Regions from separate parts of the Pseudarthrobacter sp. PvP004 genome, predicted to be linked through region 2. Evidence: predicted binding sites of a transcription regulator. Region 2 holds the regulator's gene; the other holds the start of a gene.

Region 1 (15,445 bases), 3.6 Mb from region 2:
CGCTGCTGCCGGCCCGATCGCGTTTGTTTCCTTGGCCGCCCCTCAACTTGCTCGGCGACTGACCCGGTCCGCTTCTGTGGCAATGGTTCCATCGGCCGCCATGGGTGCGTTCCTGCTGGTGGCCAGCGACATCGTGGCCCAGAACCTTTTCGCGCCCGTCCAATTGCCCGTGGGTGTAGTGACCGTCAGCATCGGTGGGTGCTACCTCGTGTGGCTACTTGCCCGTGAGGTGAAGCGGCAATGAGTGACGACTTGAAGGAGATTGCCATGACTAACGTGTTGGTTGAACCGGGATCGGCAGGCTCGCGGCCTTCCCGGGTCTGCTCTGGCGTGGGTTCGCGCCTCAGGGCCGATAATGTGAGCCTCGGATACGCTGGCCGCACGGTGTCCTCGGCGCTCGATGTCCGCATTCCCGACGGCGAGTTCACAGTGATCGTGGGCCCGAATGCCTGCGGTAAGTCAACACTGTTGCGGGCGTTGTCCCGGTTGCTGGAACCTTCCTCCGGTTCCGTTGTGTTGGACGGCAAGAACATTTCGTCCTACGGAGCCAAGGAAGTCGCCCGGCGTCTCGGTTTGTTGCCGCAGACATCCATTGCGCCCGACGGAATCACCGTGGCCGACCTTGTTGCCCGTGGACGCTACCCGCACCAGAAGCTGTTGCGTCAATGGTCCGAATCCGATGAAGCCGCAGTAGTTGCTGCGTTGGAGGCCACCAACGTAACGTCGCTGTCCGGTCGCTTGGTGGACGAACTCTCCGGTGGGCAGCGGCAACGCGTGTGGGTGGCCATGGTGCTGGCACAGCAAACCCCTTTATTGCTCCTGGACGAGCCCACCACGTTCCTGGATATCGCGCACCAGATCGAGCTCCTTGAGCTGTTCCGGCGGCTTAACGGCGAGGGCAATACCTTGGTGGCCGTGCTGCACGACCTCAACCACGCCTGCCGCTACGCAACGCACCTCATCGCGATGAAGGACGGCGCGGTGGTTGCCGAGGGCCGGCCCGCCGACGTGGTCACGGCCGAGTTGGTGGAGCACGTATTTGGCCTGCCGTGCGTAGTCATCGACGATCCTGTGAGCCACACGCCGCTGGTAATCCCCTTGGGGTCGTGATTTCCCCCTTGCGCTATTCCGCGCCCAGCAACTCCTCCCGACGCTGCTCCGTCTCCTCCCGCAAGGCCTGCACGACGGCGGCAACTGCGGGGCGGCGCATGGAGTCGGGGCGGAGGACCATCCAGTAGGGCAGGAGCTCCGCGAAGTCCGCTGGCAGGAGCCGCACCAAATCACTGTGCCGATCGGCCATGAAGCACGGCAGGAATCCCACGCCCGCCCCGGCACGGGTAGCCTCAACATGCACGAACACATTGGTTGAACTCAGGCCGTCGCGCATGGCTGGGACCAGCCTGCGGGGAGCATCCAAGTCATCCACTTGCAGCATGGAGTCCACAAAGTACACCAGTTGGTGCTGCGTGAGCTCCTCGATGCTGGACGGCGTTCCGTTGTCTTTCAAATAGGCGCGGGACGCGTACATCCCCAGCCGGTACTCACCGAGCCGGATCGCCTCGGCCCGGTGCACCTGCGGCGTCCCCACCACCACCTCGATGTCCAGGCCCGATCGCTGTTGCAACGCCCGCCGTGTCACAGTGACGATCTCGACGCTGAGTCCCGGATGCTCCCTTCTCAAACGGGCCACGGCAGGTGCCGCGATATAGGCGCTGAAGCCATCAGTTGCGGTCATGCGTACGACGCCGGTAATGGGGTCGGGTGCGCGGTCGCTCGGTCCCAGCGCGCCCACCGCCGCTTCGATCCGTTCCGCGACCAGCACCGCTTCCGCTCCCAGCTCCGTTACCTCCCAACCACCAGCCGCGCGCGCGAGGACCCGGCCCCCAAGCGCTTTCTCCAGCGCCGCTATCCTGCGCGAAACGGTGGTGTGGTTGAGTCCCAAGGCTTGGGCCGCCGTCGTAAATCTTCCTGAACGTGAGACGGTAAGCAAGATGAGGAGGTCGTCGGGGTTCGGATTCATATCTGCAATTTTGCACATACTCAGTGCCACTTTGGTCATTGAGTGCGGAAGAATCTGCAGCAATACTCAGTGGAGCATTTCGTGTTGTGGATCACATCACGTTCAAGAGGGTCAAAGAGGACACTGAGGAGATGGATATGAGCGTAGAGCAGCGCTCCGCATCAAGAGCAGGGAAAGGCGCCGGCGAAGGTTCCGGACTCAAGAAGATCGTCGCCGCATCGATGGTGGGCACGGTGGTGGAGTGGTACGAGTTCTTCCTGTACGCCACTGCCGCCACGCTGGTTTTCGGCAAGTACTTCTTCCCGAGCACGGGCAACGAACTGGACGGCATCATCCAGGCCTTCATCACGTACGCCGTTGGTTTCGTGGCCCGTCCGCTGGGTGGCATCGTCTTCGGCCAGATCGGCGACAAGCTGGGACGCAAACCTACCCTGCAGCTGACCATCGTGATTGTGGGCGTCTCGACATTCCTGATGGGCTGCCTCCCCGGCTTCATGGAAATCGGCTACTGGGCACCGGCCATGCTGGTTGCTCTTCGCTTCATCCAAGGCTTCGCGCTCGGTGGCGAATGGGGCGGTGCTGTCCTGCTGGTGGCTGAGCACAGCCCCAACAAGTCCCGCGGTTTCTGGTCATCCTGGCCGCAGGCAGCCGTGCCGGTGGGTAACCTCCTGGCCACGCTGGTCCTGTTCGTCATGTCCACCACACTGAGCAGCGAAGCCTTCCTCGGCTGGGGCTGGCGCGTAGCGTTCTGGCTTTCTGCAGTGATCGTGTTCGTTGGCTACTACATCCGCACCCACGTCACCGAAGCCCCGATCTTCCTCGAAGCCAAGGCACAGGTGCAGGAGTCCAAGGCCATCAGCTACGGTGTTGGCGAGGTCATCCGCAAGTACCCCAAGGGCATCTTGCAGGCCATGGGCCTCCGCTTCGCCGAGAACATCATGTACTACCTCGTGGTGAGCTTCGCGATTGTCTACCTCAAGAGCGTCCACAAGTACGACACTTCCTCGCTCCTTCTGGCGCTCCTGATCGCCCATGTGATCCACTTCCTGGTCATCCCGCAGGTGGGACGCCTGGTGGATTCGTGGGGACGCAAGCCCGTCTACCTGGTGGGCGCAATCACCGGCGCAACCTGGCCGTTCTTCGCATTCCCCATGTTCGACACCAAGAACGCCGTAGTGATTGTGCTGGCCGTGACCATCGGCCTGTGCCTCCACGCTTTCATGTACGCGGGGCAGCCGGCCATCATGTCCGAGCTCTTCCCCACCCGCATGCGCTACTCCGGTGTCTCGCTCGGCTCGCAGGTCACGTCCATCTTCGCCGGCTCACTCGCCCCACTGCTGGCGACCCAGTGGCTCAAGGACACCGGCTCATGGGTTCCCACAGCGATCTACCTTGTAGTCGCCTGCGCCATCACCGTCGTCGCCGTTGTTTCACTCAAGGAAACCAGGGGCATCGCGCTGCAAGAGGTGGACGAGGCGGACGCAATCCGGCATGGACTGACTACGTCTTCAGCAGCGAAGGGCTAATTTGATGGACAACTCCTTGAACGGACGCAAAGCACTGGTGACCGGCGGCGCCAGCGGAATCGGGGCCGCCTGCGCCCGGGCGCTCGCCGCCCGCGGAGCGAAAGTAGTAGTGGCCGACGTCGATGCCTCCGGAGCTGCGGCGCTCGCCGATGAGCTGGGCGGCACAGCCTGGACGGTGGACCTGTTGGACGTGGACGCGCTGGCCGCCCTGAGCCTCGACTGCGGCATCCTGGTCAACAACGCAGGGATCCAGAAAGTTGCGCCGATAGAGGAGTTCGAACCCGCCGAGTTCCGGCGGATCCTGGCCCTGATGCTGGAGGCCCCGTTCCTCCTCATCAGGGCCGCCCTCCCGCACATGTACGCCAACGGGTTCGGCCGGATCATCAACATCTCGTCGGTCCACGGGCTCCGCGCCTCGGCCTACAAGAGCGCGTACGTGTCCGCCAAGCACGGCCTCGAGGGACTCAGCAAGGTCACTGCCTTGGAGGGCGGCGAGCGCGGGGTCACGTCCAACTGCATCAACCCCGGGTACGTTCGGACCCCCTTGGTGGAACGCCAGATTGCCGATCAAGCCCGGCTCCACGGCATCCCCGAGGCCGAGGTTTTGGCCAAGGTGATGCTGACGGAGTCCGCGGTGAAGCGGTTGGTGGAGGTGGAGGAAGTTGCGTCGTTGGCAGCGTGGATAGCCTCCGACGACGCCGGCATGGTTACCGGTGCGAGCTACACCATGGATGGTGGATGGTCGGCTCGGTAGCCCTGCCGCGCCCACCCTTTCGCCGAGATGGCATTAACTGCCATCTCGGCGCGGGTGCGCTTCAAACGTTTGCTGCGACGCGGGCGTTTGTGGGGTTTTCCACATAGACAACTACAGGTCTGATGTTCGGCCGGGGTCCCTGGAAGAGTAGCTTTATGGGCGGAATTCGGGGATCGCAGGAGGCAGCAGTGGCTTCGCCACTGGCTTTACCAGCCCGTGTCCTGCCTTCTGCACCTCCCGGGGCGGTGGCGTCTGGAGTGGCAGTTAGCGGACGGGGCATCCGGGAGCTCATCCTTGAGCTGGGGTCACTTCAGATCACCGCCGATAGCTCGGCGCTGATTGATGAATTGCGCGATCTTGAGGACCTGAAGTCTGCCATTTCAGCCCGGCAAGCCCGGGTTGCGGTGGCGTTTGATCTGGCGCAGAGGGCCGAGCAGGCCCAGGCCGGGGTTCCCGCGGCAGAGCGTGGCATGGGCGTTGCTGCGCAGGTGGCGTTGGCACGGCGGGAATAACCGAATAAAGGATCCAGACTCTTTGGCTTTGCCAAAGCGCTTGTCACGGAGATGCCGCGAACCATGGCAGCACTGGAGTCGGGCCAGTTGAACGAGTGGCGGGCCACGCTGCTCGTGAAGGAAACAGCCTGCCTGTCCGTTGAGGACCGGGCAGCGGTGGACGAGGAACTCGCCCCGAACGCCGGGACCTTCGATGGGACCGGAGACAAGGCCATCATCGCCGCCGCAAAGCCGCCGCATATCGTTGTGACCCGCGGTCTGTGGCACAGCGAGCCAGCCGTGCAGCTACGGAACGTACGGTCAGCCTCCGTCCTGCGCCAGACACCATGACGTACCTCACCGCACTGCTCCCGGTCGCCCAAGGCGTGGCCGTCTATGCAGCGCTGGCCCGGACAGCGGACTCCGTCCGTTCCAGCGGGGACGCGCGGACCCGCGGCCAAGTCATGGCTGACACCCTGACCGAACGCGTTACGGGCACGTCGGGTGGTGTCGCGGGCATCAACCTCAACCTCGTCATGACCGATCGCACGCTCTTTCAAGGGGACCCCGAGCCCGCGCGGCTCGAAGGCTACGGAATCGTACCCGCTGAATGGGCAAGGGCGCTTCTGGTTGAGGAACAATCCGGGTATGAGGATCAGCTTCATTGGAACCTGGAGTCCGCGGACCGCAGCGAATTAAGAGTGCTGCTCCGCCGCCTCTACACAGCTCCCCGCAGCGGCGAGCTCCTGACGATGGACTCAAAAGCACGGTTCTTCCCCCAAAAGTTGAGACGCTTCATCCACATCCGGGACAACACATGCCGTACCCCGTATTGTGACGCGCCCATCCGGCACATCGACCACGTCATTCCCTGGCATTCAGAAGGCAGCACCCACCTCAACAATGGGGCCGGGCTTTGCGAAGCCTGCAACCACACCAAGGAGAATCCGGGCTGGACCGCAAAGAGCATGCCCGGTGACGTGCACACCATCCGTGTCAGCACTCCCACCGGGCATAGCTACAAATCCAAAGCGCCACCGCTGCCGGGGCACAAGTCCACGCGCCTCAGAAACTAGACGCGGCCAGCAAACGACAGCCCGGCCAGCAAACTACAGCCCGGCCAGCAAACTAGGGTGCCTTCACAATGGGCATTTGCGCGGTCTCGTCCACCAGCTCTGCCCTGAGCAATCCGCCACCGCGGACCCACAGCTTGTAGGCCACGAACAGCAGCACCAGCCAGGTTCCGCCAACGTACAAGGCAACACGCGTGTCCTCGAAGACACCCAGGATCACGATCACCATGGCCATGAACGCCATGGTGAGAATGGACGCAACAGGCCACAGAGGCGAACCGAATTCCGACGCCGGCAGGCCCTTGCGCTTGATCTCCCGCTTCATGGCGACGTGCGAAGCGAGGATCATCACCCAAACCCACACGGTGGCGAAGGTAGCGATCGAGGCAATGAGCACGAATACGTCCTCCGGAATGACAGCGTTCAATACGACGCCCACCAGCAGGATCCCGCCCATCATCACCACGGTCATCCACGGAACACCATGCCGGGAGATCTTGCTGAAGCTCTTGGGCGCGTGTCCCTGCTGGGCCAGTCCGAACAGGATGCGGCCAGCACCGAAGATGTCGCTGTTGATCGCCGAGAGCGCGGCGGTAATGACCACGGCGTTGAGGATATGCGGGGCGGCCGGGATGCCCAAACCATCGAAGATCTGCACGAACGGACTGCCGCTGCTGCCGATTTCATTCCACGGGAAGATGCTCATCAGCACGCCCAAAGTCAGTACGTAGAACAACAAAACGCGGACGGGCACAGTATTAACTGCTTGCGGGATGACCTTCTTGGGGTTCGTGGCCTCGCCCGCCGTGATACCGATCGTCTCGATCCCGCCAAAGGCAAACATCACGACGGCGAACGCGGCCAGGAGCCCCTCGAAACCATTGGGGAACAAACCGCCGTGATTCACGAGGTTCCCGAGTCCCGGTGCCACGCCACCGCCGTCGCCCGTTTGGAAGCCGAACACGACGATCGCTGCACCGCCGACGATCATGGCGATAATCGCCACCACCTTGATCAGCGAGAACCAGAACTCGAGCTCGCCGAACACCTTCACGCTGAGCAGGTTCATGGCGCCCAGAAACAGGATGATCGCGAGCACCCAGATCCATCTGTCCACCTGTGGGAACCAAAAGCCCATATAGATACTGAAGGCTGTGACATCGGCGATGGCCACGATCGCCATCTCGAACACATAAGTCCAACCGGTCACAAAGCCCGCGAACGGTCCCAGATACTTGGACGCGTACTGGCCGAAGGAGCCCGACACGGGGTGTCGGACAGCCATTTCGCCCAGTGCTCGCATCACCATGAACACGGCCGCGCCGCCGATGATGTAGGCCAGCAGGACGGCGGGGCCGGCTTTCTGGATGGCGGAGGCGGAGCCGTAGAAAAGGCCGGTGCCGATCGCAGATCCGAGCGCCATGAAGCGAATGTGACGGACGTTGAGGCCTCGGCTGAGCGCCGTACCCGCGGCCTGGAGGACAGAGCTCTCCACAGCCAGCTTGGTTTGTTGCATAGTAAAACCTTCTCGTCTTTGGGAGGGGATCGCTATCCAGCAGATCACTTTTGGGCGCCTTGTGATGGGACTCACGGGGCTTTGGTGTCTTTGATCGCAGACAGTCCAGTGGCGTCGATTTTCACCGTGGTAAAAGTCATAGTCTCCGGTCGGATATGATGACCGCGGACAGCTCGTCACCGGTCAGGCATCCCTCGCATCCGCGTCGCCCCCATTGAACTCCGCGCTGCCATCGCATCCGTTACTTGGGGGACTCTTGAACTCTGCATTCCGCACTGCCCGGCGCCGTGTTACTGCTGCCCTTGTTGCCGTTGTAGCTGGGGCTTCTTTGCTCCTCGCTGTTCCCGCTCAGGCCTACGAAATTCCAGCTTTTGAAGTTCCGCACGCCGCTCAGGCTCCTGTCCCGTTCGTGGAGCGGGCGACTGATACTGCCGGCGTCGTTGAGCTGTGGAAGGCGGGTGGCCCTGCAACCCGTGCCGCCGCTGCTGCGGCTCTTGTGGGCGGGCCGGAGGCGCTGCAGACATTTCTCGACGGCGGACAGGACGTTACGCTGGCCGCGGACCGCAAGCAGCTGGTCACCGAGTTGACGACGCGGGGAAGCGAGAACGTCAGGGAGAGCGCGGTCCGGGTACTGGCCACGAATGACCCCGCTGTGATTGATAGCTTCCTGTCGAGCGGTTGGGCCAAGTCCTGGGAACTTGATTTGCGGATCGCTACGAGCTGGTTCCTCAACTACGAGGGTCCCGTCCGCATGGCTGCTTCCAAGAGCTTGGATCAAGGCGCTGAGGCTATCGAGGGATTCGTTCTCGAGGGCTGGCGTAAGACTGCTCAGGGCCAGGACCGGGAGGCTGTCACACACCTGACGAATTCGCCCATCGCCGGTGTCACTCTCGGAGCCCAAGCGGCTCTGGACACCTATGATCCGGAAGTCCTCGCTACTTTCCTTCGTTACGGCCAGTTTGTTGCTGCCGATCGCGATTCAGAGACGGCAACAGTGACCGGGCTGCTCCAACAAATCAAGTCAGACATCGCAGCCAATCCCAACGGCACCGTTGCGGTCGCTGATCGCGCGAAGGCCGCCGTAGAGCAGGCCAAAAACACAGCATCAGCTGCGAGGGAAGCAGACACGGCCCGATTGATGGCCGACTGGAAATTCCAGACCACACAGGCCGTTCCGCGTGCCATCATCGACGGTGCAAGCATGACCGCTAAGAAGCCGTTTCAAGAAGCTTTTGGAAAAGCAGCCAAAGAGCTTCCCGGGCTTCTCGCAACCCTGACGGCGCCCGGTGCCGACCTCGACGCGCTGATCAATGATGCCCGCCAGGCCACCTTGGATCTCGCATTGGTGGGTACGCCTGAGGTTCGGAAAGCCGCGGAGGCTGCGTTGTTAGGTGGCGACGCCGCTATCAAGACTTTCGTTGTCAATGGCCACGACGCTGCACTCTTGCTGGACGAGGCCGCACTGGTTGCCGACCGCCAGCGTGCTTTCCAATACCAAGCCACGGGTGGCAAGTACGTACAGAAGGCTGCCACCGAGGCCGTGAAGTCTGCCAGCCACGCAGACGTCCGTTACTTCCTGGAGTACGGATTTGCTGGTCCGCAGGACCTCGACAACCGCATCCTCGCTTACCAGAAACTGGACGCCGCAGATCGGGAACTGCGGGTAGCCGCCGATGTTGCCTTGGACGGCAGCCGGGCAGATGCGCACGCATTCGCTACGGTTGGTCAGTTTGCAGCCCTTGATCGGGACATGGCCACAAGGGCCCACGTTGCCTCGATCGACGCCATGATCGCCGAGCTTGCCGGCCTGGCAGATACAGCAGCTGTCGATGCCGGCAAGGCCTCCGACGCTGCCAAAGCCGCCGAAGCCGCACGTCAGGCCGAAGCCGCACGTCAGGCCGAAGCTGCCGCAGAAGCCGCCCGCCAGGCTGAAGCTGCACGCCAAACTGCCGCGGCCAATGCTGGTGGACAGGCCGGGCAGGCTGCAGCCGGCCAGGTTGACGTCTCCCAGCACTCGGGAACCGGAGTAGCCCCGATCGTGGTTCCTTGGCCGCGTGACTACGCTCCCGCCGTCGAGCTTGCCGAAACCGGTACGCCGGCCGAAGCCGTAGAAACCCCCGCAGCCACAGCGTCGGCCGCGCCCAGTATTTCAGTGCCGCCGGCCGCGTCAGCTGCCAAGGATGGCGCCTCGGTTGATTCACAGTCGCAAGAGGCCGCCAGTCCGCTGGCTGCCTCATCCAACGGGATGAGCGGCTGGACCATCGGGCTGATCGTGGCTCTGGTCCTGGCCGCGGCGGGAGCCATTACGTTCCTGCTCAGGCGTAAGGGTGTAGCCCCGACCAAGGGTTAGGGGTCGCAAGCGGGTCCGGTATCCGAGACAGGATCCGTGGTTTCGCATTGTCGAATGCCTCGTCGAGGGTGCACGCTTGAGTACGGGATACCGGACAGCTATGCCCGGTATCCCGTCAGCAGCCCAAGCAGCGAGGAACCATGACAACGACGCCCACCGCACCAGGCAAAGCCACGTCCAAAGTCCCGGCCGCCGAAAATACGCTGCGCATCTTGAAGCTGTTGGCTTCGCGCCGCGGTCCTATGGCGGCGTCGAACATTGCGACGGCGCTCGGCCTGCCGCGATCCAGCGTGTACCACTTGCTCGGCGTGATGGAGGCGAATGGCTTCGTCCTGCACCTGCACGAGGAGCAGCGCTACGGACTGGGCATCAGCGCGTTCGAGCTCAGCTCGGCCTACTCGCGGCAGGAACCCTTGTCCCGGCTGGGGCGTCCCATGCTCGCTTCCCTGGTGGACGTGATTGGTGAGAGCGCGCACTTGGCGGTGCTTCACGGCCGTGACGTGCTCTACATTGTGGAGGAACGAGCAAAGAACCGCCCGAGTCTGGTGACCGACGTCGGGGTCCGCCTTCCCAGCCACCTCACGGCGTCGGGCCGCGCGATCCTGGCAGCCCTGCCCAAATCGCAGGTTCGCGCGTTGTATCCAAACGCCGCCGCCTTCACGTCCCGGCACGAGGTGGAGTTCCCCATCATGAAGTACTCCGCGTTATCGTCCCATCTGGACCAGGTGCGGCAACGTGGCTACGCCACCGAGAACGGCGAAATCACGCCGGGATTCGGATCCATCGCCGCCGCTGTGACAGACCACGTGGGATGGCCGACGGCGGCAGTCGCCGTCACGTTCTTGGAGGACAAAGTGCCGGCTGAGCAATGGCCGGTGCTGGCAGCCCGCATCCGGAAAGCCGCTGACGAATTATCGGTGCGAATCCACGGGCGGCCCGGGCAGTAGCGCGCAAACTCCTGTCAGCCCCGTCTCGGCGCGTCGCGCTCGACGAGTTTACGGAAGGTTTCCAGCTCACCTCGGAAGCTGCCCCGGTAGGATCCCAGGGCGAAAAGCCTGCCAAAAATCCCGGCGATGAATCCCCGGGTGACGAACTCCTGGTGGATGCGCGTGCCCTCGCCCTCGGCAGTAAACCTGACGTCGGACTCGCCCTTCAGAATCGCATTGCCGAACCGTGTGCGGATGTGCCGGGGTCTCTCAACTTCAAGGATCTCGGTGGGGCTTGCCATGCGTCCAAACCACAGGGTGTAGCGGCTGCCGGGAACATCGATCGAACCAACGAGGTCGCTCACGCGGGTGACTCCGCCGATCCACTCGGGGTACCGGTCAAGGTCCGTCCAGGTCGCGAAAACGTGCTCGGGTGATGCTGCGACAAGGGTGGAAATGCGGAACGTTGCCATGGGTCCAGCATGCGCTCATTGTCGCGTAAATGCGAGGGGCTGAGCATGTCTGTAATCCCGGACAGCACCACTCCAAAAGCCGTTCCTGCCGCTCGCTAAAGGGGCTTTAGTAGAAGCAGAAGATCTTTCCACCACACAGTTCCCACAGACGAAGGAGTCACCATGGCACCCGCCGATTTCACTTCTGGTGCCCGTCCGGTTAAGGCCGCGCGGGGCACTGAGCTTACTGCCAAGTCGTGGCAGACCGAGGCGCCGTTGCGCATGTTGATGAATAACTTGGATCCGGAGGTCGCCGAGCGTCCTGATGATCTGGTGGTTTACGGCGGTACGGGCCGCGCAGCGCGTTCCTGGGCTGCGTTTGATGCGATTACCCGGACGTTGGAGACCATGGAGAAGGACGAAACCCTCCTGGTGCAGTCGGGTAAGCCGGTGGGTGTGTTCCGCACGAATGAGTGGGCTCCCCGGGTGTTGCTGGCGAACTCGAACCTGGTGGGGGATTGGGCGACGTGGCCTGAGTTCCGCCGGCTCGAGGCCGAGGGTTTGATGATGTACGGGCAGATGACGGCGGGGTCCTGGATCTATATCGGTACCCAGGGCATTCTGCAGGGCACGTATGAGACCTTTGCTGCGGTGGGGAACAAGCTGGCCGCTGAGGGACGCCACCCGGCACCCGCAGCGTTGGGTTCCACGGAGGGCCCGTTGGCCGGGACCTTGACGTTGACCGGTGGTTGTGGTGGCATGGGCGGCGCGCAGCCGTTGGCCGTGACGTTGAACGACGGTGCGTGCTTGATTGTTGATGTGGACGAGTCCCGCCTGCGTCGGCGTGTGGGGAAGCGGTACTTGGACGAGGTCGAAACCGATCTGGATGCCGCGATCGCGAAGGTTCAGGCCGCGAAGGATGAGCGTCGTGGCTGGTCCGTCGGGTACGTGGGTAACGCCGCTGAGGTGTTCCCCGAGTTGCTGGCCCGGCACCAGGCCGGGGAGGTCACCTTTGATGTGGTCACCGACCAGACCTCCGCGCACGATCCGTTGTCGTATTTGCCGGAGGGCATCACGGTGGCCGAGTGGCATACCGAGGCCGAAGCGGATCCGGAAGGGTTCACGAAGAAGGCCCAGGCGTCCATGGCCCGGCAGGTCCAGGCGATGGTGGAGTTCCAGGACGCCGGGGCCGAGGTTTTTGATTACGGTAACTCGATCCGGGATGAGGCCCGCAAGGGCGGGTATGACCGTGCGTTTGAGTTCCCCGGTTTCGTGCCGGCCTATATTCGTCCGTTGTTCTGCGAGGGCTTGGGTCCGTTCCGTTGGGTCGCGCTTTCCGGGGACCCGGAAGACATTGCTGTGACGGACAAGGCGATCAAGGAGTTGTTCCCGGAGAACACGCACCTGCACAAGTGGTTGGATGCTGCGGCCGAGCGGGTGGAGTTCGAAGGCCTGCCGGCACGTATTTGCTGGCTCGGGTACGGCGAACGCCATAAGGCCGGGCTGTTGTTTAACCAGCTCGTCGCCGAGGGCAAGGTCAAGGCTCCGATCGTGATCGGCCGTGACCACCTGGATTCGGGTTCGGTGGCATCCCCGTACCGGGAGACCGAGTCGATGAAGGACGGCTCGGACGCGGTTGCTGACTGGCCGCTGCTGAACGCGCTGACCGCTGCATCTTCGGGTGCTACCTGGGTGTCCATCCACCACGGCGGTGGTGTTGGTATTGGCCGGTCCATCCACACTGGCCAGGTTTCCGTCGCTGACGGCACCGACCTCGCCGCGGAAAAGCTCGAACGGCTGTTGACCAATGACCCCGGCATGGGCGTCATCCGCCACGCCGACGCCGGCTACGACCGCGCCCTCGAAGTCGCCAACGAACGAGGCGTCCGCATCCCCATGAACGAGAAGTAAGAACATGACCATCACATCGAACGAACAGCTCACCGTGACCCTCGGCTCCAGCGGCGTTACCCCGGAGGACGTCGTCGCCGTCGCCCGCCACGACGCCAGGGTGACCATTTCCCAGGAAGCCCTGGACAACGTCGCCAAGGTCCGCGCCCACATTGACGATCTCGCCACCAGCGATGTCCCTGCGTACGGGATTTCCACGGGCTTCGGCGCGCTGGCCAACCGCCACATCCCCAACGATCTCCGCACCCAGTTGCAGAAGTCCCTGATCCGTAGCCATGCCGCCGGCATGGGCCCGGCTGTTGAACGCGAAGTGGTCCGAGGCATCATGTTCCTCCGCGCCAAGACCTTGGCGTCCGGCCGCACGGGCGTCCGCCCCGTGGTCCTGCAGACCATGGTGGATGTCCTCAACGCCGGCATCACCCCGCTGGTCCGCGAGTTCGGTTCGCTGGGCTGCTCCGGCGACCTCGCGCCGCTGTCCCACTGCGCCTTGGTCCTCATGGGCGAAGGCGAAGCAACCGGCCCCGACGGCGAACTGTACGGAACCGCTGGAAAGCCGGCAGTTGCTGAGCTGCTCGCCCAGCACGGCATCGAGCCTGTCACGCTGGCGGAGAAGGAGGGCCTGGCCCTCGTCAACGGCACCGAGGGCATGCTCGGCATGCTGCTGATGGCCATCGCGGACATCCGCTTGTTGCTTGCGACGGCGGACGTCACCGCCGCGCTCAGCGTCGAGGCGCTGCTCGGCACCGACCAGGTGTTCCTGCCGGAGCTCCACGCAGCCCTGCGTCCGCACCCGGGGCAGGCCGCCAGCGCTGACAACATGCTCCGCGTTCTGTCCAACTCGCCGATCGTTGCGTCCCACCGGATCAACGACACCAAGGTTCAGGACGCCTACTCGCTGCGTTGCGCCCCGCAGGTCGCCGGCGCCGTCCGCGACACCGTGGACCACGCCGCGCTGGTTGCATCCCGTGAACTCGCCGCAGCGATCGACAACCCGGTGGTCCTCCCGGACGGCCGCGTCACGTCCAACGGCAACTTCCATGGCGCTCCCGTAGCCTATGTGCTGGACTTCCTGGCCATCGCCGTCGCGGACCTCAGCTCCATTGCCGAGCGCCGCACGGACCGCATGCTGGATCCCGCCCGTTCGCACGGACTCCCGGCCTTCCTCGCTGGAGACCCGGGTGTGGACTCAGGCCTGATGATCGCCCAGTACACGCAGGCCGGCCTGGTTTCGGACAACAAGCGCCTCGCCGTTCCGGCGTCTGTGGACTCCATCCCGAGCTCCGCGATGCAGGAAGATCACGTGTCCATGGGCTGGCACGCTGCCCGGAAGCTGCGCAAGGCCGTGGAGAACCTTCGCCGGGTGCTCGCCGTCGAGCTTGTCACCAGTGCCCGCGCCATTGACATGCGTACGCAGATGTCCGACGGCGAACTCACCCCGGGTCCTGCCGGTACGGCAGTTCTTGAGGTGCTTCGCGAAGTTGTTCAGGGCCCGGGCGCGGACAGGTTCCTGTCGCCGGAACTGGAAGCGGCTGACCGTCTGGTCGGCTCCGGTGCGGTCCGCGCGGCAGCCGAATCCGCCGTCGGGATTTTGGCCTGACGTCGAATAAAACGCTCATTTGATGGGCATATTTGTCACGCCCCGGTCTTTGTTCGCAACGCAAGCACCGGGGCGTGGCAAATGTAGTAGAACTTATGGTGTACGTCACGTCCACGCCAACGATGTCGTGGGCTTGACGGTCAACCGTTCAAATAACTCAATACACAACAGAGAACATCCACAAAGGGGTAGAAGTTCAATGAAGGCACGCGGAGCAGTCCTGTCCAGGCGAAGCGCTCACACGGCTACGGTTACCGACTGGAAGACGCTGAAAGTTGGCGAGCGGGTGGAAGTGGTCAAATACGCCCACGTGATTGCCGCCGGTCGGATCGAGGAGATTTCCAGCAGCGGAAATGTGGTGTGGCTTGAGCATGCAGGCCCCGGGGTTACCGAAGAGGGCAAGGAACTGTTCATGAAGTCCGACGGCGTCACTCTCCGCCGGGCCTAGCTTAAACAGAAACCGGGGCTCGGTCCCTTCCGCGGGTAGTAGATGCGGAAAGGAACGGGCCCCGGTTTTTTGTTCGCTGCCGAAAGTGCCGTCAGGGGTGGCAGTTAGGCAGCGAGGACTTCGTGGGTCTGACCGAAGGGAACGGATTCGTCCAGCGCCACGGTGTAGGTGCCGGGCTCGTGCCGGGTCACCAGTATGCCGCAGTTAGCGTCTGCTGCTGCGTTTGCAATCAGGGCATCCACGGCGCGGTCGAGTCCGTCGTGGATCTCGTCTGCCTTGGAAAAGGACAGGCGAATCTCGCGTTCTGCAATCATTGCAGGGGTCATTGGGGGCCTCCTATTACGTGCCGCATGCGAGGGCGACCCATCAATCATAGTCGGT
Region 2 (15,445 bases):
CCTGGACGGCAGCCACGACATCGCCGCTGGCCTGCGCGCGGCCCGCGGCTTCCTGAAGCAGGTCACCGCGTTGGGTCTGCCCACGGCCACCGAGTTCCTTGAACCCATCAGCCCGCAGTACATGGCGGACCTCGTCTCTTGGGGCGCGATCGGCGCCCGCACCACCGAAAGCCAGATCCACCGCCAGCTCGCATCCGGGCTGTCCATGCCCATCGGCTTCAAGAACGGCACCGACGGTGATCTCCAAGTGGCCATCGACGCTTGCGGCGCCTCCGCCGCTGAGCAAGCCTTCCTGGGAATCGACGACGACGGCCGCGCGGCTCTCGTAGCGACGTCCGGCAACCCGGACACCCACGTGATCCTCCGCGGTGGACGCAAGGGACCCAACTACTCTGCTGCAGATGTCGCAGCCGCTTCCGCCAAGCTTGCTGCCAAGGGCCTGAACCCGCGCTTGATCGTGGACGCCAGCCACGCCAACAGCGGCAAGAGCCATCACCGCCAGGCCGAGGTTGCCTTGGAAATTGGCGCACAGCTCGAAGCTGGTTCTTCCTCGCCGATTGCCGGCGTGATGCTGGAGAGCTTCCTGGTGGGCGGCGCGCAGAACCTCGACGTGGCCGAGCAGCTTTCCGGGGATCAGGAGCTCGTGTACGGCCAGAGCGTCACGGACGCCTGCATGGAGTGGGACGTCACGGCCTCGGTGTTGGAGCAGCTCGCAGCGTCGGCCCGGAAGCGCCGTGCGGTGGTTGCGGCGTAGATCCGCTGAGTGGGTTCCCTGCGCATCATGCCGTGCCCACGGCACGACGCGCAGGGAACCCACGAAACGGGCGGGACCGGGGTTTACCCGGGCCTCCAAAGTTGCTGGGAGCTCTTTCACATTGGCCCCATCAGCCTCTAGAGTATCTAGCACATGGTTGTTTGATGGCTCAGCATCGGCACACCGTTCCACTGGGGGTGTCCTACTGTCTGAGAGCAAAGGAATATGGGAAATGTCCGCGGAGACTAACTTCTCGAATGCGCGTTTCATGACGGTGGCCGAAGTGGCCGACGTCCTGCGTGTTTCCAAAATGACTGTGTATCGCCTGGTCCACTCAGGGGAAATGCCCGCCGTAAGGTTCGGCCGTTCCTTCCGGGTTCCTGAAGAAGCTGTTGCCCAATACCTCAAAGGTGCTGTGGTGGACGGGCAATCCGAGACCGCCTGAGGCCAGCCGGGGTCCGTCCCGCGGACGGTGGTCATGGGGTGCCCCTTTGAAGCGGTACTCTGTTAAGGAACGTTTTACGTCAATGTAAGAATCTGTCAGTTGTACTGTCTGCTTCCGCGGATCTGTTCCAACAGACAGGAACTTCTAGTTTGTAAGGAACTTTCGTGGGTTCAGTTATTAAGAAGCGCCGCAAGCGTATGGCCAAGAAGAAGCACCGCAAGCTGCTTCGCAAGACTCGCCACCAGCGCCGCAATAAGAAGTAGAGATACTTCATCAAGCGTGAATGCCCGTTGCCTCTCGAGGTGGCGGGCATTTTTGCATCCCAACCCTCTCTCACGTCCCTCGGGTTTGGGGCCGTCCCTCTCTCAGGTCCCTCGGGTTTGGGGCCGTCCCTCTCTCAGGTCCCTCGGGAAAAGCCCGAACTGACTGCAGGATCCCGCCATGCGACCCGCAGGGCCCTCTTAATCTTTTGGATGGCGGACGAAAAGTTGTCGGCTAGGTCGTCCTTGCCGAATTTGAGGACCGTCCAGCCGGCTGCTTCAAATGATTTGTCACGTCGCCGATCGCGAAGTATCTGTTCCTGCTCAAGGTGATGATCGCCGTCGTACTGCATGGCTACTCGCCGATCACGGTAGCCCAGATCCGCGGACGGGGAGAACGGATCGTTTGGCCGGAGTTGCACTTGCAGCTCCGGTTCTGGGATGCCGGCGTCCAATATCGCCAGCCGGAGCAGCGACTCGGGCGCAGAATCGGCGCCAACCCGCATGAGGTCGAGCGCTTCTCGTGCCCGAACCACGCCTTGCAGATTCTTGTGCCTGCCAATCATTTTGCGAAGAGCCTCCAGCGACGTGAACGGCTTGTCGCGTCCTTCGAAGTTCGGCCGGGGCATGCGTATGAGTTCATCACCCATGCAGACGAGCTCAGGGACGGGCAGGCGTCGCGCGAGATCCAACCAAGTCCGCGACCGTGTGCTCATCCTGATGCCTTGGACATACTCGACCTCGTCGTCGAATGCTACTACCGTGTGTCCGATCACGCCCTTGCGCCGCACTGACGGCAGGTGCCTCGGCTTGCTCAGATGCAATTCATTGGAATCCGCCAGCCAGGGCGGCAGGCATGCACCATGGAGCCTGGCGGCCGTCACATGGGAAATCCAAGCGCCGGGACTTACAACCGACAGCGATCGGGCAGCCGCAGAAAGCTCGAAATTCCAATCGGAAGGCCGGTAAATACCCCGGCTAACTCCATCGACCTTGATGCGATTCCAGAGGTAGGACTGACTAAGGCCCGCAGCCTCCGCCTCGTCCAAGGTGAACGGGCCGGCGGTCAGTCGGGGAGGAAGAGCAGTGGCATTTTGCATACCGGCATTCTTGCCCAGAAATGCTAAAGCCATCGAAAGTTATCCACAGGCTTGTTATGGCCCAAGTGGGATGTGAGAGAGGGCTGGGGTCAAGCCCGTGGGATGTGAGAGAGGGTTGGGCTCAAGCCCGAGGGATGTGAGAGAGGGTTGAGGTCAAGCCCGTGGGATGTGAGAGAGGGTTAGACGCGGGGGCCGCGGAACTTCGAGAATCCGCGCCACAAACCATACACAGCTCCGCCGACTGTGGCGGCTTTGAGGCCAAGGGTTGCCGCACGGCGTCCCGAGCGGAAATCGTAAACCGGCCAGTTGTTCTCGCGGGCGTGCCGCCGCAGCTTTGAATCCGGGTTGATGACCACGGGATGACCCACCATGGTGAGCAAAGGAATGTCGTTGGCGGAGTCACTGTAGGCCCAGCAGTGGTCCAGATCCAGACCCTCTCGATCGGCCACGAGTTGGACCGCAATTGCCTTTGCAGGTCCGTGCAGGATGTCGCCCACGAGCTTCCCTGTGTACACGCCTTCGTCCACCTCGCCCACGGTTCCCAAAGCGCCTGTCAGGCCGAGCCGGGTGGAAATAACAGTGGCGACCTCGATGGGTGTGGCCGTCACGAGCCACACCTTCCGGCCGACCCGAAGGTGTTGTTCTGCCAGCGCTTTGGTTCCCGGCCAGATCCTCGACTCGATCATTTCGTCGTAGACCTCTTCGCCCAAGGCTTTGATGTCAGCCACGGTAATGCCGGCAGCAAGGGTCAGTGCAGAGTCGCGCACCGAGTGGACGTCTTCCATGTTCTCGCCGCGCATGACGAACTTGAACTGCTTCCAGGCGAACCCGGCGGCCTGGGAAAGCGTGAACGCTTTGCGTTCATACATTTTGCGCGCCACGTGGAAGAGGCTGGCACCCTTCATCAACGTATTGTCGACGTCGAAGAATGCGGCTTCGCCAGCGTGCTTCTGCGCGATGTCCTTTTTCGCCGCGTCCTTCTGAACGGTGTCCTTCTGCACCAAGGCATCTGCGACCACGGCGGCGTTCTTCTCCTCGGGCATGCCTTGAGTCTAGTCAATCGCCGGGGCCCGCGTCGGGAACGCACGGGAGAGCGCCGAAAGGGGTGGGATGTGAGAGAGGGTTGCCGGGAAGGGGGTGGGATGTGAGAGAGGGTTGCCGGGAAGGGGGTGGGATGTGAGAGAGGGTTGCCGGGAAGGGGGTGGGATGTGAGAGAGGGTCGGTGGGGCGGTTACCTTTGAGACATGGCAATTCCCGACGTCGTCCTCCTCACCAAAGCTGACTGTCACCTCTGCACGGAGGCGCGTGCCGCCGTCGAGCGTGTCACGAAAGGCCTTGGGGTGCAGTGGACCGAACAGAAGATCGACGGCGACCCCCAACTGCAAGAGCGCTTCGCAGAGGAGATTCCAGTGGTGCTGGTCAACGGCATTCAGCGCGATTTCTGGAAGATCGACGAGGAACGGCTCACCCGCACCCTGAAGAAAGTCCTGGAGGGCTGAGGGTGGGGTTACCCGCAGGTAATGGCTTTTGTTGAGTCCGGCGGGGGGTCATAGAGTGGAACAACAAAGCGACGCAATGGAGAATACCGTGACTGCGCTGGAACCGTCCCCGGAAGCCACAACCGGGGATAACGAACCTGCCACCAAGCAGATCCCGCCCGCGGCTGTGGCCCGGATGACTCTCTATTTGCGCGCGCTCAACTCTCTGCTGGCCGAAGGCGTTGAGCGGGTTTCCTCGGAAGCCTTGGCCGAGGCCTCGGGAGTCAGCTCATCCACCCTCCGCAAAGACCTTTCCTATGTGGGCTCTTACGGGACCCGCGGCGTTGGCTATGAGGTCCAGTACTTGAGCCGCCACATTGCGGCAGCCCTCGGCCTGACCCACGACTGGAAGGTCGCGATTGTGGGTGCCGGTAACCTCGGCAAAGCCCTTGCCCGGTATGGAGGCTTCGAGTCCCGGGGCTTCGACGTCGTAGCCATCTTTGATGCCGACCCCATGGTGATCGGCAACGAGGTGGGATGGTTGAGGGTCAGCGACTCCGCCGAGTTGGAGCGCGTCCTGGAACGAACCCACACCAACATGGTGGTCCTGGCGTTGCCTGCAACGGTGGCCCAAGCCGTGTGCGACCGCGTGATTGCCGCCGGGATCCGGAGCATCCTGAGCTTCGCTCCGGTGCTGCTGCAGGTCCCCCCGCACGTCAACCTCCGCAAGGTGGACATGGCAACCGAGCTGCAGATCCTTGCCTACCACGCACAACGGGCGCAGACTCCGGGCCAGGCTGTTTAGCCTTCGCCGGGTCCGCGCCCGCGTCTAATACTTGGAAGTCGGCGTGTTTAGCGGCCGTAAGGGTTCTGGTACGGGCTGCCGAACGGCTGCGCCTTACGGAAGTAAGGAGCCGACGCCGGCAGGTACAGCATGACAATTGCTGCAACACCCAGCAGGATCACGATGAGCTGCAGGATGCCGTAGGTGGGACCGAACTGGAACAGGCTGGTAAGGCCGAGGACTGACAAGGCCGCGAAGACTGTGCCTAGGATCCGTGCCCAGTTCTTGCCCTTCCGGACGGGGAAGGCAACCAAGGCGTAGAGGCCCAGCGAAAGGATCGCCCCGATGATGGCGCCGACTGCGATGGCAGCCCGGATGCCTTCAGCGGATCCCTCAGGGATCTCTGTATTCTGCTGTGCGGCCTGTTGGAACATGACATCAATGATGGGGTCAGCTCCGGTGAAGGCCAAGACCAGAGAGCTGATGGCGGACAGCAGTCCGGCCGCGACGATCATCCAGAACGCGTAGTTAACCATCGGCGGGATGGTGGTGGGTCCGGGCTGCTGGCTCGGCCAGTTAGTGCCCTGGCCGTACTGCGGAGCCACAGGGGCCTGGCCGTAAGGAGAGGCCTGCTGTCCGTACTGCGGTGCAGCGGGAGACTGCTGTCCGTACTGGGGTGCAGCCGGTGACTGCTGTCCGTACTGCGGCGCAGCGGGAGACTGCTGTCCGTACTGCGGCGCGGCAGGCTGACCGTACTGAGGTGCCGGGGGCTGCGGGGCAGAAGGCTGGGTGCCCTGCTGCTCGGGCTTGTTGTCGTCACCCGGGGTTGACGGCGGGTACGGAGGGTTGCTCATGGCATTCCTTTGCTTGTTCGACTGCTGGTGCGGCCGCCGGGATCAGCAAATCGACCCTGCCCCCAGCGTGGTTCTGCTACCACCGTACCTCCCGGGTCCGACGCTGCAGACGATCACACGCTGGTATTTCCAGCTCACAGGAAAAATCATCAAATCGGCTTACGCCTTCATGATGAAAGCCGCGGGAATCCGGAGGATCCGGGCCGCGGCCTTCAGCCTGCATTACCGCCGATCACGCACGACGACGGCAGTTGGGTCAGTGCTATGCGTGGCCCTTTACTGCCTTGAACCAGAGCTGCGAATTGGGCATCCACATGAGGACGACGGCGACTGCGCTGACCAGGAAGCCGAACCAGTTGCCGCCCAGGCCCATCCCGGAACCGCCGCCACTTGCCGCTCCGAAGATGGCCAGCAGCAGCGAAACGCCGGCCAGGATGGTCAAAGCGAGGCGAGCCCATTCTTTGCCTTCCTTCATCTTCATGGCCAGGACCACCTGGGCGGCGGCAACGGCCAAAGCGAGCAGGAGGAGGATGAGCGCGATTGCCGCGATACCCGGGGCGAAGGCGAAGGCTGCGATCACGGCGAAGAATCCAATAAGCCCGAACAGCAAGCCCAGAAGTCCGGAGATCACCCAAATAAAGTAGGAAACCTTCAACTCCGTCGGTAGGCCTTGGGTCTTGAACATTCCCGAGAACCCGCCCTGAGGCATGACGTCGTTGAAACTGCGCGGTCCGTCGGTGGGCATTTCGAAGTGGAAACCAGGCTGCCCGGCTGCAGGTTGGCCGGGCCCGGGCTGGGGTGCGCCGGGCTGTGAATACTGGCCTGGTTGAGACGGTGGCTGGTAACCCTGAGGGGGTTGGTAGCCCTGCGGAGGCTGGTAACCCGCAGGAGGAACATTGCCGGGCTGCGGAGGCTGGGAGCCGGGCTGCTGTGGCTGTGGTGTTTCGTCTGGGGTACTCATGGCATCACTTTAGACCGCGGGTTGAAGGATGCATAGGAAATTCGGAGCCAACTCGCAGCTAAATGCAGGCTCTTTGCCGAACAATTGCGGGGTGACTTCCCTGCATGCGAAACGGCGCCCCCACAGCGTGAACTATGTGGGGCGCCGTTTGGCTGCGTCGGCCACGGATCAGTCTCTTGTTCGTCGCCCTCCGCGTTGTGCGGCGGGGATGACGAACAAGGGCGGGACTCGTGAACCCGCACCAGGAGCAGCAGGACTATGCGGCAGCCGGTGCGATGAAGGCGAGCTCCAGGTTGATGACTACCTTGTCGCTGACCAGGACGCCACCGGCTTCGAGGACGGCGTTCCAGGTGAGGCCGAAGTCCTTGCGGCTGATGGTGGTTTCGCCGGAGACACCTGCGCGGGTGTTGCCGAACGGATCCACGGCTACACCGTTGAATTCGGTTTCGATGGAAACTTCCTTGGTCACGCCTTTGATTGTGAGATCGCCCACGAGGTCGAAGCTGTTGCCGTTGGCCTTGACGTGGCGGGACACGAAGGTGATTTCCGGGAACTTCTCCACGTCGAAGAAGTCTTCGCCCTTGACGTGGCCGTCGCGGTTGACGTCGCCGGAGTCGAAGCTGGCGGTCTGGATGGTGGCGGTGACCTTGGAGTCGGCCAGTGTCTCACCGACTTCCAGAGTGGCAGCAGCATCCTTGAACTGGCCGCGGACCTTGCTGATGCCTGCGTGGCGGACGGTGAAGCCGATCTCGCTGTGGGAAGCGTCGAGGGTCCAGGTGCCGGTGGTGACGGAAGCGGGGAGAGTCATCATGGTGTTGCTCCTATATCAAGTGGTGGGTACTGCGTGCTTGCCCGGTCGAGCTCATTGCTTGAAGCGTCAACCGAGCTTCGTACCCAGTATAAACATGCATATGCATCTTTTATTCCAACTCCACGGAACATTTCGGGAAAACTTTGAGTTCTACTAGCGGTAGAAGATTTCGGATCGCCCCGCTTCTTTGAGAAACTGGTAAACATGCCCCAAGCAACTGTCCATCTGCTTCGCCATGGCGAGGTCCACAATCCCGGCGCCGTCCTCTATGGCCGGCTGCCGGAATTCCACCTCTCAGAGCGTGGCCGGGAGATGGCCCGGATGTTGGCGGACCACTTCACGGCCCGCGCCAGTGAAGGTGCCAAGATTGTGCATTTGGTAGCCTCGCCGCTGACCCGCGCCCAGGAAACAGCCATGCCGACATCCAAGGCGCTGAACCTGGACATCACCACGGATCCTCGCATCATCGAAGCCGAGAACCACTTTGAGGGACTCCATCCCACCAAGAGCGAGTTCCTCAAGCCCAAGCACTGGTTCTACTTCAGGAATCCCCTGCGGCCTTCCTGGGGCGAGCCCTATAAAGAGCAGGCGGCCCGCGTTCTGGCGGCTGTGGAAGACGCACGGGTGAAGGCGATCGAGCTCGGTGGCGACGGCGCTGAAGCCATTCTGGTGAGCCACCAACTTCCCATTTGGTCAACCCGTTTGACCGCTGAGGGCCGCCGCCTCGCGCACGATCCCCGCAAGCGTGAGTGCACCCTCACCTCCCTGACATCCTTGACTTTGGACGACGACGGCAAGATCGTGCGCGTCGAATACACCGAGCCTGCTGCCGTTCTGCTCCCCGGCGCGGCGAGCACCCCGGGGGCATAGAGCATGGACAACAATCTTTCGCGCCGCGGCGTGCTGACCGCCGGCGGTGTCCTCCTCGCAGGACTGACCATGGGCCTGTCCGCGTGTGCCCAGGAAGACTCCCTTGCAAAGCAAGCCAAGGCTGGCGACAACAAGAACTACGTGGCCGGCGATGGTTCGGTGACGGAGTTCGCCAAGGCAGATCGTGCAGCCCCCGTGGCGCTCAAGGGCACTCTGTTTAATGGGCAGACCGTAAAGCCGGAGGACCTGCAGGGCAAAGTCACTGTCCTGAACTTCTGGTTTGCCGCATGTGCTCCGTGCCGCATCGAAGCCCCCCAGCTTGAAGCCCTGCACCAGGACTTCAAGGACCAGGGAGTCCAGTTCTTCGGCGTCAACCTGCGCGACGAACAAGCCACCGCTGAGGCGTTCGACAAGACCTTCAACATCACCTACCCGAGCTTCAATGACAAGGACGGGGCTGTGCTGCTGTCCGTGTCCGGCATTGTGCCCCCGGGAGCAGTTCCCACCACCTTGGTCCTGGACAAGGAAGGCAAGGTTGCCTCGCGCGTGCTCGGCGAGATCGAGAAGAGCACCCTGAAAGCCCTCATCACCTCCGCAGTGGCCGAGTAGCACCCATGAACAGTCCTTTCGCCGAGACGATCCTCAACGGATCACTGCTGCTGGCTGTGCCGGTGGCGTTGCTGGCCGGACTGGTCTCGTTCCTTTCGCCTTGCGTGCTGCCGCTGGTCCCCGGTTACCTTGGATACGTCACGGGACTGACGGGCGTCGACCTCCAGAAGCAGCGGCGGGGCCGCATGCTGGCTGGCATCGGACTGTTTGTCTTGGGCTTCTCGGTGATTTTCGTCCTCCTGGGCGGTGCCTTCGGCCAGCTTGGGACGTTGCTGACGGGTCCGCAAAACGCCTGGATCACGCAGCTGTTGGGCATTCTGGTGATCATCATGGGCGTGGTGTTCATGGGCGGCTTCGGCTGGCTTCAGCGTGACGCGAAGATCCACGCCAAACCGCCCGCAGGCCTGTGGGGTGCGCCGCTTCTGGGACTCACGTTCGGCCTCGGCTGGGCGCCCTGTATTGGTCCCACGTACTCCGCGGTACAGTTGCTGAGCCTGTCCGGCGGTTCGTCGGCGGCCAAGGGAGCACTCCTGGCGTTCGTTTACAGCCTGGGCCTTGGCATTCCATTCCTCCTGATTGCGTTGGCCGTCCGCCGGGGCATGGGCGTCATGTCCTTCTTCCGCAAGCATCGGCTGGCCATCCAGCGGATCGGCGGGGGCATCCTGATTTTGCTCGGCATTCTGATGGCCACCGGTGTGTGGGGAACCTGGGTGACCGAGTTGCAGTACTGGTTCCAAAACGATGTGAAGTTGCCAATCTGATGAGCGAGTCCGTGAAAGCCAAGAAGAAGTCACCAGCCGCTGAAAACACAGCGGACGGAAAACTCCAGCAGGCCAAGTCCGAGGCAGCCCTGCCCGCGCTCGGTTTAAAAGGCATGCTGCGGTGGGCCTGGACCCAGCTGACCAGCATGCGCACGGCCCTCTTCCTGCTGCTCCTGCTGGCAGTGGGCGCCGTGCCGGGTTCCCTGTTCCCGCAGCGGCCTGCCAACCCGTCAGTGGTCACGCAGTACATCAAGGACAACCCTTCTTACGGCGAGCTTCTGGATGCCCTGCAGCTGTACGACGTCTACTCGTCGGCCTGGTTCTCGGCCATCTACATCCTGCTGTTTGTCTCCCTGATCGGCTGCGTCACACCGCGTGCCATCGCCCATTACAAAGCCATGAAGTCGCAGCCGCCGCGCACCCCCAAGCGCCTGTCGCGCCTGCCTGAGTACGGCACCTTGGCCATACCCGCCGACGCCGGGATCCCGGCGTCGAAGGCCATCAACGATGCCGCCGGGCTGCTCAAGAAGCGCGGCTACCGCGTGGAGGTCAGGGACGTCGACGACGCCCTGCCGTCCTTGGGTGCAGAACGCGGCTTCCTGAAGGAAGTGGGCAACCTGGTGTTCCACACGTCCTTGATCGGGGTGCTGGTGTCTGTGGCCATCGGTGGGCTTTACGGATACAGCGGACAGCGGATCTTGGTGGAGGGCGAAACGTTCGTCAACACCTTGGTGGGCTACGACCAATTCACGCCGGGTACCAACTTCCAGAGCAGTTCGCTCCAGCCGTACTCGATGCAACTGGATAAGTTCGAGGCCAGGTTCGACCGCGAATCGCCGGGCAAGGCCGGGCAACCCATCGACTACACCGCAGAAGTGACCACCAAGGAAACTCCGGATTCGCCGGGCAAGAAGGAAACGCTCAAGGTCAACGACCCCGTTTCCCTCGGAGGTACAAGCCTCTACCTCACAGGAAACGGCTACGCACCCTTGGTCACGGTCCGCGACGGCGAAGGCAATATTGCCTTCCAAGGTCCCGTAACGGCCAAGGTCCAAGGCGACAACTACTATTCCTCCGTGGTCATCAAGGTCCCGGACGCCAAGCCGGAACAGCTCGGCTTTGTTGGCTTCTTCCTTCCCACGGCGTTCGTCACCGAGGACGGCATTTCCTTCAGCGGTGCCCCGGAACTGATCAACCCCCAGCTGAGCCTGAACTCGTTCTACGGCGACCTCGGACTGGACAAGGGCGTGCCCCAGAACGTGTTCGAACTGGACGTCAAAGACTTGACGCAGCTCAACGGCCGCGACCTCGCCGCGGGCGGTATCACCCTGACCCCGGGCGCCACAGTCGACTTGCCCGAAGGCAAGGGCAGCATCACGTTCGATGGCGTCAAGAAATACATCGGCGTAGACATCCACCACAACCCGGGCCAGCTGTACGCGTTGATCTTCGGTTTCCTTGCGGTGGCCGGTCTGGTCATGTCGCTGTACATTAACCGCCGCCGCGTGTGGGTCCGCACCGGAACCCACGCGGACGGCCGCACCATGGTGGAGTACGGCCTGCTGGCACGTGGTGAAGACCACCGCCTGGCCGGCGAAGCAGCAGCCCTCCGCGAGATCTTGGCCCGGGAATGGAACATTCCTGATACCGCCGCAACAACAGCAGTCTCTTCCTCAACCTCGAAGGACCAGTAATGCCCGTCATCAACGAAACCCTGGGCCAGTACAGCGAGCTGTTCATGCTGTTGGCCGCCGGCACGTACACCGTGGCGTTCATCGCCTTTGCCTGGGACCTGGCGAAGAGCAGCAAAATGCTCCGTGCAGTGGACCAGAAGGCCGCGGCAAACACCGCCGGCGAGAAGGTCACGGTGGCTGCAGGCCGGGTCGCCAGTGGCTTGGGAGGTCCCGACGCCGGTGGGCCGGCTGGCCGTGCCGAGCGTCCGACGTCGGGCCTCACCGTTGAGGGCGGTACCGCCGCAGGTGACATGAAGTACGCGGGCGAACGCCGCGCACCTGCCCGGGTGGCCGTGGCGCTGACGGTTTTGGGCGTCCTCATCCACGGCGCAGGCGTGGTTACCCGTGCTTTCGGCGCGGGCCGCGTGCCGTGGGGAAACATGTACGAGTTCCTCACCACAGGTGCTTTTGTTGCTGTGGCCGTCTTCCTGGTGGTCCTCATCCGCAGGGATCTGCGGTTCCTGGGCACGTTCGTGATCGGGCTGGCCATCATCATGCTGGTGGCCGCGTCCGCTGCTTTCTGGACTCCGGTGGGGCACTTGGTTCCGGCCCTGCAGAGCTACTGGTTGATCATCCACGTTTCCATCGCGGTTCTGTCATCAGCCCTGTTCACGCTGACCTTCGCCATGTCTGTGCTGCAATTGCTGCAGTCGCACCGCCAGAAGAACCTGGCTGCGGGCCGGACTGACAACCTGGGCTTCATGCGCTTGGTTCCGAATGCGCTGAGCTTGGAAAACCTGTCCTACCGAATCAATGCCATCGCCTTCATCGGTTGGACGTTCACCCTCATGTTCGGTGCCATCTGGGCCGAAAAGGCGTGGGGCCGTTTTTGGGGTTGGGACCCCAAGGAAGTGTGGACCTTTGTGATCTGGGTGGTCTATGCGGGCTACCTCCACGCCCGGGCCACACGAGGTTGGACTGGAACCCGTGCAGCGTGGTTGTCGATCGTTGGCTACGCCTGCGTCATCATCAACTTCACACTCGTGAACACTGTTTTCAACGGCTTGCATTCTTATTCGGGACTTTAGTTCCAGATCCCGCCCTGAGCAGGGGCGTTACTTCCCAAGCTCATACTCACGCCTCGACAATGACAATTCGGTGTAGCAATTAGCCCTTTTGCCCTGTGAAGGCAGGTGCTAACTTGATCAGGACCCGCTTGTGATGCAGACCGCTAGCGACGCGCCGTGACCTTTTCGAGGTAACCATGAGCTATGTTCTCGCCATTGACGTCGGGACAAGTTTTACAGCCGCAGCCCTTGTTAAACCCCAGCAAGGACCCGCTCCGACCCCTGAAATTCTTTCGCTGGGATTGCATGGCAGCGCCGTGCCCTCGGTGCTGTTTTATGCCGACGACGGCAGGATCCTGGTTGGCGAAGCGGCCGAACGTCGCGGCTTGGACGACCCCCAGCGCATGGTGCGGGAGTTCAAACGCCGGATAGGTGACTCCGTTCCCCTCGCTGTCGGTGAGAGCTGGCTGGCCCCAGAAGACGTGTATGCAACCATGGCCCGTTGGGTGGTGGACAAGGCCGAAGAGCGCGAGGGAAGCGCGCCGTCGTCGATCATCATGACGCACCCCGCAGCATGGGGGCAGCACCGCACCTCCCTGGTCCTGGCAGCGCTCAACATGGCGGGTCTGCAGGACATCACCCTGATCAGCGAGCCGGAAGCGGCGGCCCTTCATTACGCCTCCCAAACGCGTGTTGAGGACGGCAGCATCATCGCGGTGTATGACCTGGGCGGCGGTACTTTCGACACCGCCGTCCTGCGCAAGGCCGGAGCCGGGAACTTTGAACTACTGGGCCGTCCGGACGGCATTGAAACCCTTGGCGGCGCCGATTTCGACGCCGCCGTCCTGCGCCACGTGATGGGTCATGTTGGTGACGCTGCGGTGATGGATCCGGGTTCTCCCGGGACGTTGGCCGCCCTGTCCAGGTTGCGGCGGGAATGCCGGGAAGCCAAGGAAGCGCTGTCCCTGGACAGCGAAGCCAGCGTTGCTGTTTCCCTGCCCGGCACCCAGCTGTCCGTGAGGCTGGTCCGCTCCGAGTTCGAGGCGATGATCGAGGCCCCGGTCCGGGACACAGTGGACGCCCTTGAACGCAGCCTGCGGAGCATCAACCTTGGAGCCCAGGACCTGAGCGCCGTGCTGCTGATCGGCGGATCGTCCCGGATTCCACTCGTGGCAGAGCTGATTTCCGTGGAACTGGACCGTCCCATAGCCGTGGACGCCGATCCCAAATCGTCCATTTGCCTTGGTGCTGCCGTAGCTGGTCTGCGTTCCAGCGGGGCGGGTGCCGTGGATGCCGCGGCCGGCGCTCCAACCCTGGCTTCCGCGTCCAAGGATTCCGTTGCTGGCGGGAGGCCGCACGTCCCGGGCCGGGTTCCGGCATTCAGCCACCCCAAGGCGGCGTCGGCCAAGCCCGGTCGGCACGCCCCACGGCCCCGGGTCCGCATGGCAGCAGCAGCCGCTGCGGCCGCAACCGCGCTCACCATAGCGACCGCCACCGCAGCACAGAGCCCCGAAGGCACCGGACTGCTGGCAACCGTGTTCGGAAACCAAGCGGCCGATGTCATGCGCGACGGCGGTGCGCAAGCTTCCGGTGCGCAGGCTTCCGGTGCGCAGGGCGGCAGCGCTGCAGGAGGCGCCGCCGGTTCGGCGCCCGTGATGGGAGGACCGGCTGCGGGGCTCGAAGCGAGCGCCAAGGCCGGGGTCACGAGGGCTGGATCCAACGGACGGGCTCCGGTCAGGCAAGGAACAACGAATTCGGGTGCAGCGAACGCGGGGACAGGCAGCGCGAGCACCGGTTCAGGGAACACTGCAGGGGCGGGCGCTGGCGGCACCACCGCTGGTACAGTCGCCGGCGGGACAGGGGGCACCACCGCGCCGGCCGCCCCGGGAACGGGGACCACCGTGCCGGGCACCCAGGCCCCAGGCACGCAGACTCCGGGCACGCAGACGCCGCCAACAACCCCGGCCCCTGATCCCACAGGAGGTGCCGCGAGCGGACCAACACCCGATCCGAGCACTCCGCCTCCCACCACACCACCGGTGGTGGTTGAGCCCACGACGCCACCGGTCATCGAGCCAACAACACCGCCCACCACTCCGGCAGATCCAGTTACTCCACCACCATCGCCGGAACCCCCTGCACCGCAGCCCGAGCCCACAGTGGTCCAGGACCCTCCGCCGCCGTCACCGGAACCAACTCTGCCGCAGGAGACCGCACCGCCGGTCACCCCGGACCCTGCACCTTCACCAGCGGAAACCAGCCCTACTCCGGATCCAGCGCTGCTCTCGGCGGTCTAACCCATGACGGGACAGGACCATACGCCCGGGCACTTTCGGCCCGCGGCAGACGATCACCCCCTGAACCAGACCACAGAGACCCGGGGCACAGATATTGCTCCCACGCTGACGGGCGCGACTGCGGCAGTCCGCGAGCTGCTCTTGGCATTGTCCGTGGGGTTCTCCATCCCGTCGCCCCTGCCTGACAGCCTGGGAGACCACCACCTGGTGGACCATGGAGGGCTGGACTCGATCATTGCCGCAGCCAAGGACGCCGGGCTGCTCTCACCGGACGGGTCCGTGGTGGGTACTGCACGGTACGCCCTGCTGAAGGGAACACCCGCTGCCCGCATCCGCGCGCTTCAGAAAGAACTGGTGGACAAGACTCTCCAGGAGGGTCAGGCGTTGGGGGAGCTAGCCCGGGACCTTGCGAGGAGTGGGTTCAAAAACCCCCGTGTTGTGGCTGAGCTCGAAAAGGCTGCGGACGCTGTACTGGAAACCGACCCAGCACAGGCCGCCGAGCTCTACTCCGAAGCCCTCATGGCAGGGGGAAAAGAACTGGCCACAGCTGCCAGGCGCGCCCAGGCCACCGCGGCCACCGGTGACCTGGACTCCGCAGGCAGGATCGTGGATCGACTCCTCGCGATGCCTGAGCCGCCCGACCTTCGCCTGGGAGTGGATGTGGCGGCCGCGGTCTGGGCGCAGCGTGGAATGTTGTCTCGGAGCGCCGATACTTACAGCT

Evidence for each region. The regulator Rex, encoded in region 2, represses fermentation and respiration genes when NADH is low (regulators of the CRP and FNR family bind a similar motif). The targets are predictions, from matches to a motif close to CTTGTGAANNNNTTCACAAG.
Region 1: a site for Rex is predicted at 7,439-7,458, ahead of J3A64_RS16355 (ALF repeat-containing protein). Genes of this name have one in related genera too.

The regions. Positions count from the first base shown of each region.
Region 1 covers NZ_JAGINL010000001.1:3,625,281-3,640,725, reverse strand. The annotation lists gene J3A64_RS16390 (iron chelate uptake ABC transporter family permease subunit) at 1-244, shown strand, start outside; gene J3A64_RS16385 (ABC transporter ATP-binding protein) at 268-1,110, shown strand; gene J3A64_RS16380 (LysR family transcriptional regulator) at 1,124-2,020, opposite strand; gene J3A64_RS16375 (MFS transporter) at 2,158-3,546, shown strand; gene J3A64_RS16370 (3-hydroxybutyrate dehydrogenase) at 3,551-4,300, shown strand; partial or broken gene J3A64_RS16365 (DUF222 domain-containing protein) at 4,423-5,867, shown strand; gene J3A64_RS16360 (amino acid permease) at 5,920-7,380, opposite strand; gene J3A64_RS16355 (ALF repeat-containing protein) at 7,637-9,730, shown strand; gene J3A64_RS16350 (IclR family transcriptional regulator) at 9,871-10,677, shown strand; gene J3A64_RS16345 (SRPBCC domain-containing protein) at 10,692-11,129, opposite strand; gene J3A64_RS16340 (urocanate hydratase) at 11,292-13,019, shown strand; gene hutH (histidine ammonia-lyase) at 13,024-14,616, shown strand; gene J3A64_RS16330 (hypothetical protein) at 14,816-15,064, shown strand; gene J3A64_RS16325 (hypothetical protein) at 15,169-15,390, opposite strand.
Region 2 covers NZ_JAGINL010000001.1:51,448-66,892, forward strand. The annotation lists gene J3A64_RS00220 (3-deoxy-7-phosphoheptulonate synthase) at 1-754, shown strand, start outside; gene J3A64_RS00225 (helix-turn-helix domain-containing protein) at 987-1,199, shown strand; gene J3A64_RS00230 (30S ribosomal protein bS22) at 1,364-1,462, shown strand; gene J3A64_RS00235 (DUF559 domain-containing protein) at 1,597-2,592, opposite strand; gene J3A64_RS00240 (HAD family phosphatase) at 2,739-3,602, opposite strand; gene J3A64_RS00245 (glutaredoxin family protein) at 3,804-4,058, shown strand; gene J3A64_RS00250 (redox-sensing transcriptional repressor Rex) at 4,135-4,842, shown strand; gene J3A64_RS00255 (hypothetical protein) at 4,890-5,675, opposite strand; gene J3A64_RS00260 (hypothetical protein) at 5,938-6,636, opposite strand; gene J3A64_RS00265 (YceI family protein) at 6,893-7,444, opposite strand; gene J3A64_RS00270 (histidine phosphatase family protein) at 7,652-8,317, shown strand; gene J3A64_RS00275 (TlpA disulfide reductase family protein) at 8,321-8,926, shown strand; gene J3A64_RS00280 (cytochrome c biogenesis CcdA family protein) at 8,932-9,687, shown strand; gene J3A64_RS00285 (cytochrome c biogenesis protein ResB) at 9,687-11,381, shown strand; gene ccsB (c-type cytochrome biogenesis protein CcsB) at 11,381-12,448, shown strand; gene J3A64_RS00295 (Hsp70 family protein) at 12,625-14,724, shown strand; gene J3A64_RS00300 (LuxR C-terminal-related transcriptional regulator) at 14,728-15,445, shown strand, end outside.